2 linked regions of the Methylococcus capsulatus genome follow. The protein of the gene in region 2 interacts with the protein of the main gene of each other region in a pairwise test. Links are inferred from orthologs where the notes say so. Each region holds a gene or a part of one and is shown on either strand. Other genes may lie near its edges.

Region 1 (4,063 bases), 660 kb from region 2 along the record:
AGCATGGAACCGAAGATGCCGCCGTTGGTGATGGTGAAGGTTCCGCCGCTGAGTTCGTCCAGGCTCAGCTTGCCGCTGCGCGCTTTCTGGCCGAATTCGGCGATCGCTTTCTCGATCCCGGCGAAACCGGCCTGGTCGGCATCGCGCAGGATCGGCACGACCAGCCCGCGGTCCGTGGAAACGGCGATGCCGATGTCGTAATAGTCATGGTAGACGATTTCCTCGCCTTCAAGGGAAGCATTAACGATGGGAAATCGGCGCAGCGCTTCCACCGAAGCCTTGACGAAGAACGACATGAAGCCGAGTTTGATGCCATGCTGCTGCTCGAAGCGGGCCTTGTGTGCGTTGCGGATGTCGAACACCTTCTGCAGACTGACCTCGTTGAAGGTGGTCAGGGTGGCGGTCCGGTGCTGGGCTTCCAGCATGCGCTCGGCGATCCTGGCGCGCAGTCGGCTCATGGGTACCCGGCGTTCGCTTCGCCCGCCGGGCGGCAGGCGTACCTTCTCTGCAGCGGGTTTGGTTTCCAAGAAATCCAGCACATCCTGTTTGGTCAGCCGTCCGTCACGTCCACTGGCCGGAATCAGCGCCGGATCGAGGGCATGTTCAGCAACCAAGCGGCGTACCGCCGGGCTCAGCACCGCTGCCGGTTTGTCCGTCGCCCTGGCGGCGGCGGGTGTGGCGGGCCGAACCGCCGTGTCGATCACGGCGATCGGCTGGCCGCTGACCACGACATCGCCCTTGCCGCCCCGCAGTTCGACCACCACCCCGTCCTCCGGGGCCGGAACTTCCAACACCACTTTGTCGGTTTCGAGGTCGACCAGGTTTTCGCCCTTGCCCACCGTCTCGCCGACGTTCTTGTGCCAGTCCAGCAGTGTGGCGTCGCTGACCGACTCAGGCAGAGGAGGAACACTGATTTCGATGCGCATGGGCTATTTCCGTCGTCGCAGTGGGAGAGACAGGAAGAACGAGGGCACGTTCCACCAGCATTTTCTGCTGTTCGATATGCTGGCGGAAATGGCCGACCGCCGGCGCGGCGGACATCGGCGGACCGGCATAGCCGATGTCGAAGGAACGGTCCAGAATGCCGGGGAAACGGTGTTTGATTTGATGCCAGGCACCTTGGTTTTCCGGCTCCTCCTGGCACCAGATCAGTTCCTGCAGATTGGGATAGCGTTCCAGCATGGCCAGAAAGTCCTTTCGCGGGAACGGATAAAGCTGCTCGATGCGGACCAGGGCGACATGGTTCAGCTGGTACCGCCGCCGGGTTTCCAGCAGGTCGTAATAGACCTTGCCAGCGCACAGCACGAGGCGGGTGATCCGGGCCGGTTCATGGCGGTCGGTCTCGTCGATCACGCAGCGGAAGCTACCTTGGGCGAACTCGGAGAGGCTGGAGGTGGCCAGCTTGTGGCGTAGCAGGCTCTTGGGTGTCAGCACGATCAGCGGCCTGCGGTACGGACGCAGCAGCTGGCGCCGCAGGAGGTGGAAAATCTGAGCTGGGGTGGTCGGCACACAGACCTGCATATTGTCGCCGGCGCAGAGCTGGAGATAGCGTTCCAGACGGGCCGAGGAATGTTCGGGACCTTGTCCTTCGTAGCCATGTGGTAGCAGCAGGGTCAGCCCGCTCAGTCGGCCCCACTTGGTTTCTCCGGAGGAGATGAACTGGTCGATCACGACTTGGGCAGTATTGGCGAAGTCGCCGAACTGGGCTTCCCAGATCACCAGAGTGTCGGGTTCCGAGCTGCTGTAGCCGTATTCGAAGCCCAGTACACCCTCTTCGGACAACAGCGAATCGTAGATGTCGAATCTCCCCTGGCCGGCCTTCAGGTGTTGGAGCGGGGCGTAGACCTCTCCGGTACGCTGTTCGTGGATGATGGCATGGCGGTGGAAAAAAGTGCCGCGTCCGACGTCCTGGCCCGTCAGGCGGACATTGCGGCCTTCCCACAGCAGGGAGGCGTAAGCGAGGATCTCGCCGAATCCCCAGTCGGCGGGAAGTTCGCCGGCCGCCATCCGCCGGCGTGCGGCATGGATCGCTTCGACCCGGGCGTGTGCTTCGAAGCCGGCGGGCAGTGCCGTCATCCGTTCTGCTATGGCGACGAGGTCCGCCATCGGCAGGCCGGTTTCAGCCGCTGCAGTCCAGTCGGTACCCCGGTAGTGGTCCCATCGGGTCTTGACATAGCCGGCGGAGTCGCCGAGCAGCGGTCTGGACACGGGCTCGCCTCGGGCGAGAGCGTCCTGGTAATCCTGATCCATTCGCGCCGGCTCGTTCGGGGCGACGACGCCTTCAGCTATGAGCCGTTCAGCGTACAAGGCTCGGACCGGCGGATGTCGGCGGATGAAGCGGTACATCAAGGGCTGGGTGACCGCTGGTTCGTCCGCTTCATTGTGGCCATGGCGGCGGTAGCAAAGCAGGTCGATCACCACATCGCGGCGGAATTTCATGCGGTAGTCGACGGCCAGCCGGGTGACGTAAAGCACGGCCTCCGGATCGTCGCCGTTCACGTGGAACACCGGCGCCTGGACCATGTTGGCGACGTCGGTGCAGTACAGGGTGGAGCGGGCGTCGAAGGGATTGCTGGTGGTGAAGCCGATCTGGTTGTTGATAACGATGTGTATCGTGCCGCCGGTGGTATAGGCGCGGGTTTCGGCCATGTTGAGGGTTTCCATGACCACGCCCTGGCCGGCGAAGGCGGCATCGCCGTGAATGAGTACCGGCACCACGGCGGCCTCGGCATCGCCCGTGAGCCGGTCCTGGCGCGCCCGTACCGACCCTTCGACCACAGGGTCGATGATTTCCAGGTGCGAGGGATTGAACGCCAGGGTCAGATGGACCGGGCCGCCCGGACTCGCCACATCCGAGGAGAACCCCAGGTGGTACTTGACGTCGCCTGACTCTCCTTCCTGGCTCACGGTACCTTCGAATTCGCGAAACAGCAGTTCGGGTTTCTTGCCGAGGATGTTGATCAGGACGTTGAGGCGGCCACGGTGCGCCATGCCGAGCACGACTTCCCGTGTGCCCCTGGCGCCGCAGCGTTGGATCAGTTCGTCGAGCAGGGGGATCAGGCTTTCGGCGCCTTCCAGCGAGAACCGCTTCTGCCCCACGTATTTCCGGTGCAGGTATTTCTCAATGCCCTCGGCCGCGGTGAGGAGGCGCAGTATCTCCCGCTTCTGTTCCCGGTCGAAACGGTCTTGGGCGCGCGATCCTTCCAGTTTCCGCCGGAGCCAATCCCGGATCTCGGAGTCCATGATGTGCATGTACTCGACGCCGACGTGCCGGCAGTAGGTTGCCTGCAGGGTGTCCAGAATGTCTCTGAGCGGCAGCTTCTCGTCGCTCTGCAGAACGTCCACGTAGAACGCGGTGTCCATGTCGCTGGCGTCGAGGCCATAGCGGGCCGGGTCCAGCTCGCGCGAAGGCAAAGCCGGCTTGAGCGGATTGTTGTCCGCCGACAGATGGCCGTGCGTGCGATACTGGTTGATCAGTCGGTCCACCGCTGCCTGTTTGCGCACGGCGCGGTCGACATCGCCGCTTGGGAGCGGAGTGACCGGTTCGGCCGCCCTGCTTTCGCGAAAGGCGCGGAATTTCTCGCGCCAGTCCGGCGCCACGGCTTCCGGATCGCGCAGGTACTGTTCATACAGTGCTTCGACGAAACCGGCGTTGTCTTCGGAAAATGCGGTGCTGTTTGGAAATAGTCCGGATTGAGTGCTCATCTCACGCGTTCCTTGCCAAAGACACGGCCGGGTCGGAGGGGATACTGATGGAATTGTGGGGGCCAAAGCGGTGGTCTTTCAAGACCTGATACATTGTGGGAAATCGGTTTGCGACGGGCCGGCATCACTTCTGGACTGCAAAGACGGCATCGCTGACATCGCAAACGGCCGGGGTCTTCCGGGTCCTGGGCAGACAGACCCTGATGAGCGCCTGGGACGTCACCTGGCCCTTCTTGACTTTCCAGTTCCAGCTCCCGGTATTCTTGGTGCCGGATTTCAAGATCTTCCATTTCCTCCCGCCATTCTGGGACAGGGCGATGGTCACCTTCGCCCTGGCGCCGTAGCCGGTCAGTTGCCA
Region 2 (7,496 bases):
CATCGAGGCCAGCGGCTGGTATGCCCGCATCCTGCAGCACGAGATCGACCACCTGCACGGCAGGCTCTACATCGACCGGATGGACCCGCGCAGTTTCACTACGCAGGCCAACTACGCCCGCTACGGTGACATCGAAACCGGCTGAGGGTGACGGCGGACTGCCCGGCCGGCAGCAGTACTACAACAGCACATGGAGCCAAGAACGCAGAGCTATTTGCGCAACGGGGCGGAGCTGGCATTAAGGCAATGGACGAACCGTGGCTCACCGCGCGCAAGGGCCGTTCAGCGGGTCAGCGGGCCCATGCTAAACTGCGACGCAAGGCGTTTCCGGGACGACCATGAGCGTAGCGCTACGACTGTACGAACAACTGACCGAGGCGGGCGAAGACAAGACGCGCGCCAAACTGATCGCGGAAGCCTTCGAGCATCTGGAGGACCGCTATCCCCAGTTGAAGGACGTGGCGACCGCCGGCCAGGTGCGCGAGACCGAATTGCGGCTGCAAAAGGAGATCAAGGAAGTCGAATTGAAGCTCCAGAAAGAGATCAAGGAGGTGGAAGTGCGTCTGACGCAGGCCATCCATCGCCAGACCCTCTGGGTGGTCGGTTCCGTCGGTGCGGTGGTGGGCGTGATAATGATCCGGCTGCTGGAATGGTTCCTCGCCCATCTGCCCAACCCATAGGGCAACGTCACTGAAGAGAGCTTTGGCAATGGGCGACCTTCGGCTGCAGAAGCCTCCTCGAGTTTCCGTCGCGGCAGCGACAGGGGCGCATCATTCGCGTCAGTTATGCCGCCATGAACCGGAGAGGCGACGCTGCCGAACCGATGCAGGCATCCCAATTCAAAGCGACGAAGGGAATATTCAAGTTGTCGGAATGGCCCGGTGCGGACCATGAAGAAGGGGCCAAGGTGACCCGTGTTTCGCCCGGATAGGGAAAACCCGAGCCCGCCTGCGAAAGCTGCATAGCTGCCCGCAGCGCGGCGCCATCACGTTCGGTATGAACCGAAGCGATACTCAGGCCGCCATGCCCTGCTGCTCGAGCATGGCGTTCTCCGCCTGGGCTTCCCGGATGAGCGTCTTGACTTCCAGCGCGCATTTTCCGCACTGACTGCAGGCGTCCAAACGCTTCCGCAACGTGCGCATATTGTGCACGCCATGGCGAGTGACGGCTTCCCGAACCTGGCGGTCAGTGACGTTCCTACAGATACAGACATACATAAGCATGGACCTCAAGACTGGGTACGAGCTTAGACTAGCAGAACTGAGAACGTTTCTCAAACAAGAATCGGAAAAAATTTTGTTTCCGAATCGGGACAACGGCATTGCCCCATCCAGCTGCCGACACGGCGCCTAAACCCTTCATTCCATTTGGCTTTGCAGATAATTCTCCAGGCCAATGCTCTCGATCAGCCGAAGCTGAGTCTCCAGCCACAGGCAGTGATCCTCCTCGGTGTCGTCGAGGAGAACCTGCAGGATACGCCGGGTCTCGTAGTCGCCCTTCTCCTCGCACAGGCCGATCACCTCGCGCAGATGGCCGATGACGGCGTATTCGACGCCGAGGTCGTTTTTCAGCATCTCCGGCACGTTCCGTCCGACGTGGATCACATCCCTGCCGACCACATCCGGAACCCCTTCCAGGAACAGGATACGCTGGATCAGCGCACCGGCGTGACCCTGCTCCTCCTGCATTTCGTGGGCCGCGTGCTCATGCAGGACATGAAATCCCCAGTCCCGGTACATCATCGCATGGATGAAATACTGGTCGATCGCAGCGAGCTCGCCCGCCAGCAGCCGATTCAGCGCCGTTATCACCTCAGGCTGACCTTTCATATCCCCATCTCCCGGAACGCCCTCTTCAGGGCTTTTGTGGTTGTCGTACGTAATTGAAACAGAATTACGTATACTAGTCAGCTCAAAAAACCCTGCCACAGTCGAACCTACGCCCGATCCGAGACGCAGGCAACAAGAAGACCACGACATCGGCGACCGGACCACCTGGACAAATGAACGAAATCGAGTACGAACTACGCGAACAGGACCTGCTGGCTTTCAGCGAGTATCAGATACGAGAAACCAAGGCCCTAAAGAAACGGCGGCAACGGCATCAGTCCACCATCCCGGCATTTTTCGTCGCCATTTCGCTGTTTCTCTGGTTCTATTACCAGGACATGGTGTCCGCGGCCTATGTGGGCATCATCGCGCTGGCCTGGGGCTTCTTGGTTCCCGCCTATATGCGCTGGACCACGCGCAAGCAACTGCTGGCCATGTACTCGGACGAAGACAAGCGCCGCATTCTGGGTCGTTACCGGCTGACTGTGGCCAGGGACGCGCTGATCGAGAAAAAGCTGGACGGCGAGGAAACCCGGATTCCCTGGAGTGAAATCCTGCGGATCGAGCTCACCGACAAATACGCGTTCATTTTCGTCGCGATCGACGAGGCTCTGATCGTACCGCGGGCCACGACCAATGCCGCCAAGCTGCGCGACTTCGTAAAGGCGGCGGACGAACGGATCGCTGCGGCGGACTGAAGCGGCTGCGCCTGTCTCACGATGATCGAGTTTCGCGAGGTCACCCTCAGAATCGGCGGCCGGATCCTGTTCGAGCACGCCTCATTCAACATCTTTCCCGGCCAGAAAGTCGGGGTGACCGGCGCCAATGGCGCAGGTAAGTCCAGCCTGTTCAAGTTGGTGACCGGGAGCAGGCAGACCGACGCGGGCGAAGTTCGGCTCCCGCCGAACTGGGTCATCGCCCATGTCGCCCAGGAAACGCCAACCGACACACGGGCGGTGATCGAGTTCATCATCGATGGCGACGCAGAGCTGCGCGAGGTCGAGCGTGAGATCGCCTTGGCCGAAACCTCTGGAGACGGCCTTGCACTGGCCCGAGCGCACGCCCGTTATGCGGCCATCGGCGGCTATCAGGCCAGGGCCAATGCAGCGCGGCTGCTCGCCGGTCTGGGGTTTGCGGCCGGCGATAGCGAGCGTCCGGTCGACGCCTTCTCTGGCGGCTGGCGCATGCGGCTTGCACTGGGCCGAGCGCTGATGTGCCGCTCGGATCTCCTGCTGCTGGACGAGCCCACCAACCACCTCGACCTCGATGCTATATTGTGGCTGCAGGAATGGCTGGCCGGCTATCCCGGCACCTTGCTGTTCATCTCGCACGACCGCGACTTCCTCGATGGTCTAGCCGACCACATCCTCCACATCGAAAACGGCCAAGTGGTTCTCAACACCGGCAATTTTTCCGCCTTCGAACAGGCACGGGCCCAGCGGCTGGCGCAGAACCAGGCGGCCTTCCACAGGCAGCAGGCCGAAATCGCCCGCCTGCAGGGTTTCGTCGACCGGTTCCGTGCCAAGGCGACCAAGGCGCGTCAGGCCCAGAGCCGGCTCAAACTACTGGCGAAGATGGAAGTGATTTCACGGGCCCATGTGGATTCACCCTTCGAATTCGCCTTCCGCTCTCCGGAAAAACTGCCCCGTCCGTTGCTGCAAACCGAAGATGTGACGGTGGGATATGAAGGCGTACCGCTCTTGGAAAAAATCGGGATGTCGCTGATGCCGGGCGACCGGGTCGGCCTGCTGGGTCGCAACGGCGCCGGCAAATCGACCTTGATCCGGCTGCTGGCCGGGTTGCAGCCGCCCTTGAGCGGTGAGCGCCGGGTTTCAAGCGAACTGCGGCTGGGATATTTCGCCCAGCATCAGCTGGAACTGCTGCGTCCCGGGGAAAACGCCGTGTTCCATGTCCAGAGGCTGGACGACAAGGCCTCCGAAAAGGACATCCGCGATTTCCTCGGCGGCTTCGGCTTCAGCGGCGAACGGACTTTCGACCCCATCGCCGGGTTTTCGGGCGGCGAGAAAGCCCGACTGGTACTGGCCCTGATCGTCTACCAGCGACCCAACCTCCTCTTGCTCGACGAACCAACCAACCATCTGGATCTGCAAATGCGGCTGGCGCTGATCCGTGCGCTGCAGGATTTCGAAGGTGCGGTCGTGCTGGTGTCGCACGACAGCTACCTGCTGCGCGCGGTGGTAGATGATTTCTTCCTCGTCGCCGATGGCGGGGTTACCCCATTCGACGGTGATCTGGACGACTACCGCGCCTGGCTGCGCAACCGCGCTTCCTCCACCTCCAGCGGAGCCGATGGCCACCGCGACGCGGGGGCGTCCCGCCGCGAAACCCGGCGGGCCGATGCCGAAAGACGACAGCGGCTCCGGCCTTTGCGCCTGCAGCTCGAACGTGCCGAAGCGGAGCTGGAGCGCTGCTCGAAGCGGCGGGAAGAACTCGAAGCCCAGTTGACCGATCCCGGCCTGTATGCCGCGGAAGCCAAGGACCGGCTCAAACGCCTGCTACTGGACAAGGCCGAGGCGGAAAATTCGCAGGTCCGCGCTGAAGCAGCCTGGTATGCCGCCAGCGAAGCGCTGGAACAGGCGCAGCTCCAGACCGACATGGCCTGCTGAATCCGGAGAAGACCCCGCATGCCGCTGATCCGACTGTTCATCGAAATCTGCCTGTTCCGCAAAGGGCCGCAGGATGTCCCGCGGTCCATGCTGCTGTTGTGGCTCACAGCGGCAGCCTACCTCCTGGTCGGCTTCATCCTGCTAGGGCTGGAAGTGGAATGGCTACCAGCCATCGTCGAATCAATGGCGGAATTGGCGATGCTCCTCGGGTTCGTATGGCTGTTGCTGGCTCTGTTCAAGAAAACGCCGCGCTGGCAGAAGACGGCGATCGCCATGCTCGGCAGCGACGTTGTCATCAGCGCGCTCGCCATCCCCCTGGTGGCCTGGACCTTGGCGGCGCCCGACGTTGCCGGCATCCATCTCATCCTCTTCAGCATGATGCTCTGGCATGTCGCCGTCGTCGCGCACATTTTCCGGCACTCCCTTTCCCAACCCTGGGCCACCGGCTTGCTGCTCGCCGTCGCGTACGTGGCGGGAAGCTACAGCGTGATGATGACATTGTTCCCCCCTTCGGCCGTTTGACGATATCGGCATTCCCCGCCTTAGGCTTCGTCCTTCTCAGTGCGCACATACGCTTCCGCTACATGACCGCTTTCCTGCGCCGCCCCCATCACAGTTACCAAGACCCCCTGGCGCGGATCTGGATCGCCTGTGCCGAAAACATAGGCTTCCGCGTCGCGCGCAGCCCGGAGGTGTACGCCTCCACGGACGGACGAGGCACGATCTTGATCGGCACCGACGACCTGCTCGACCCGGACGACTCCCTCGCCCAAATGATCTTCCACGAGTTGTGCCATGCGCTGGTGGAGGGCGAAGCCGGCGAGGCCCAAGTGGATTGGGGACTGGACAACACCAGCAACCGCCACCTGTGGCGCGAGCAAGCCTGCCTGCGGCTACAGGCCTATCTCGCCGACGGTGTGGGCCTGGGCGACTTCTTCGCCCCTACCACCGACTTTCGCGTCAAATTCTGGCCCAACCTCGGCGATGACCCGATGACGGCCCCGCCAGACCAAGGCGGCCGCCGCGAACCCTCCTGCGTCGCCGCCCGGCTGGCTGTCTGGCGTGCCTCGCAGCCACGCTGGGCGCCGCACCTTCAGGCCGCTCTGGCGGCGACCGCAGCCATCGCCCGCGTCGTTCCCCGCCATATCACAAGCGACGACGGGCAGCTGCCGTCCTTATGGGCTACGGTCACGCCCCCGCCCCCCATGCATCCCGCGGGCCATGCCGCCGTCGCTCGCTACCGGGTGGAGGCAGGCTGCACCGGCTGCGCCTGGTCATACGCCGGCCGCCGGGGGATGAGCTGCCGTCATGCGCAGAAGGCGCGCATCCCTCCCGATGCGCCGGCCTGCATGCGCTGGGAGCCTGCCGAAGACCTCGATTGCCTCAGTTGTGGCGCCTGCTGCCGGGAAGCCTACCAGGCAGTGGAAATATCGGCGCGCGAACCGCTCGTCCGCCTGCATCCCGAACTGGTCGTCTCCACCGATGGACGCCGGAAACTGCGCCGCGACGGCGGGCGCTGTGCCGCCCTAACGGGGGGTAACGCCCCGGCGGAATCCTATGCCTGCGGCATCTACCCGGACCGGCCGCGGACCTGCCGGGATTTCACCCGTGGCAGCGCAAATTGTCTGGATGCCCGCCGGCGGGTGGGTCTGTCGCTGTAGAAATGCTCATTGCCCGGTGCTCCTGGGTACGGAAAACCTCACCGAGACGCGATTGCTGGTATAGCCGTGATCGTAAGCCTTGCCGTTGTAATCCAGGCGGGTATCGGCCGGTCGGCCGAGCGTGACCCTAAACGGCGCCTTCCCCTGGACAGTTCTCACTTGGCCTTTGGCCAGAGTCTGAAAGAGCAATCTTTTCCCTTCCGCGTCGATCACGCTGGCCCAGGACTCCCCCGAGAAGCTCAGCGTCAGAGTATCCACCTCGGGCGGCAAGGGTTCCGGACTGGGCTGCGCCGACGGAGACGGCGCAACGACCGGTACAACGAGGGCTTCGACCGCCGCCGGGCTTGAAGCGGGTGGCGGCATACCGGAGGGAGACGGCGCCTCCTCCCGGTCGGCCACGGTGGCCCCGGTCCCGGCCGGTTCGGCCGGCACGGGTTTGGCAAGTCCGGCCGGAGAGGGGGCCGGCCCGGAGGTCTGGGACGAATGCCAGTACTGATAACCCCAGATGCCCGCAATCCCAACCAGGACCAGAGCCAGCGGACCGAACCAGGCAACCGGTCTGACCTCGCTCTGGGCATGCACCACCGGTTCCGGCTCCGGAGCCGGTCCCTCCCCTGCGACGCGGTTATAGGCGTCGACGATTTCCTGCTCCGGCAGATCCAGCAAACGTGCGTAACTGCGCAGATATCCGCGAACGAACGTAGGGGGCGGCAGACCGGAATAGTCGTCCCGTTCGAGTGCGCCGACGGTACCTACCGATAAATGCAGTTCGCGCGCCACCTTGTCGAGCCCCAGCTTGCGTGCCTCCCGGGCAGCCCGAAGCCTGTATCCCGCGCCATCCTCTCCCGGCCGGTCTGCGGGATCGTTGTCCAGCGTGTCACCCATGTCGTTGTTCCGCCGCAAAAACGAAATTACTTGAGCGCTTGCCCGTCGCCCCATTCAAACGCATCCGGTTACGGCTTGGCAAGTTCAATTCCGCCGTTCCCTGGCATGCAAGGCGCCACATGCCACGGCCTGCCCCGAGGTGTCAAAATAGCCGTACCGGACAACCACTCCGGCGTAAGGCTATGCAGTCTCCACTCCCAAAACAACAAAGGGCCGTTGGCCCGATTGCAGAACGAGGAGAAAACTATGGAACTCGGCACCTGTGTCCATTGCGGAACCCAAATCTCCGCGCAAGCAAACATCTGCCCAAGCTGCGGAAAAACGGTCGAATCAACCTCCAGTGAAAGCGAACCCCCAATCCGAAAGCTCCGCGGAAAATTCCAGGCCATCGGCATCCTGACTCTTGCCGCCGGCATCGTGGCCACCCTGGGCGGCGCCTGGTGGGGACCGGCGCTTGCGATGCCGGGGGCGGTGCTGTTCATGCTTGGCATACT

What was found. Proteins that work in one complex are often made in the same cells at the same time.
Region 1: the proteins of N4J17_RS12580 (region 2) and N4J17_RS15590 interact in binary tests that used the Escherichia coli proteins (3 or more experiments, as listed by UniProt). The link is inferred for Methylococcus capsulatus from one-to-one orthologs.

What each region holds. Positions count from the first base shown.
Region 1 is NZ_CP104311.1:3,228,717-3,232,779, reverse strand. What follows is about bases 692-4,063. They hold N4J17_RS15590 (2-oxoglutarate dehydrogenase E1 component), read right to left. Parts: upstream 3,706-4,063; coding sequence 892-3,705; downstream 692-891. Other genes in these bases: N4J17_RS15585 (trypsin-like peptidase domain-containing protein), read right to left, coding at 3,830-4,063; odhB (2-oxoglutarate dehydrogenase complex dihydrolipoyllysine-residue succinyltransferase), read right to left, coding at 692-926. Also shown: more of odhB, read right to left, coding at 1-691. UniProt on the Escherichia coli protein: E1 component of the 2-oxoglutarate dehydrogenase (OGDH) complex which catalyzes the decarboxylation of 2-oxoglutarate, the first step in the conversion of 2-oxoglutarate to succinyl-CoA and CO(2).
Region 2 is NZ_CP104311.1:2,562,434-2,569,929, reverse strand. The notes cover bases 2,045-5,002. They hold N4J17_RS12580 (ATP-binding cassette domain-containing protein), read left to right. Parts: upstream 2,045-2,548; coding sequence 2,549-4,456; downstream 4,457-5,002. Other genes in these bases: N4J17_RS12575 (hypothetical protein), read left to right, coding at 4,475-4,978; N4J17_RS12585 (YcxB family protein), read left to right, coding at 2,045-2,527. Outside these bases: def (peptide deformylase), read left to right, coding at 1-145; N4J17_RS12600 (hypothetical protein), read left to right, coding at 339-680; bfr (bacterioferritin), read right to left, coding at 1,359-1,829; more of N4J17_RS12585, read left to right, coding at 2,003-2,044; N4J17_RS12570 (YkgJ family cysteine cluster protein), read left to right, coding at 5,041-6,117; N4J17_RS12565 (RodZ domain-containing protein), read right to left, coding at 6,124-7,002; N4J17_RS12560 (zinc-ribbon domain-containing protein), read left to right, coding at 7,249-7,496. UniProt on the Escherichia coli protein: Genetic data indicate it may be involved in ribosome assembly or function.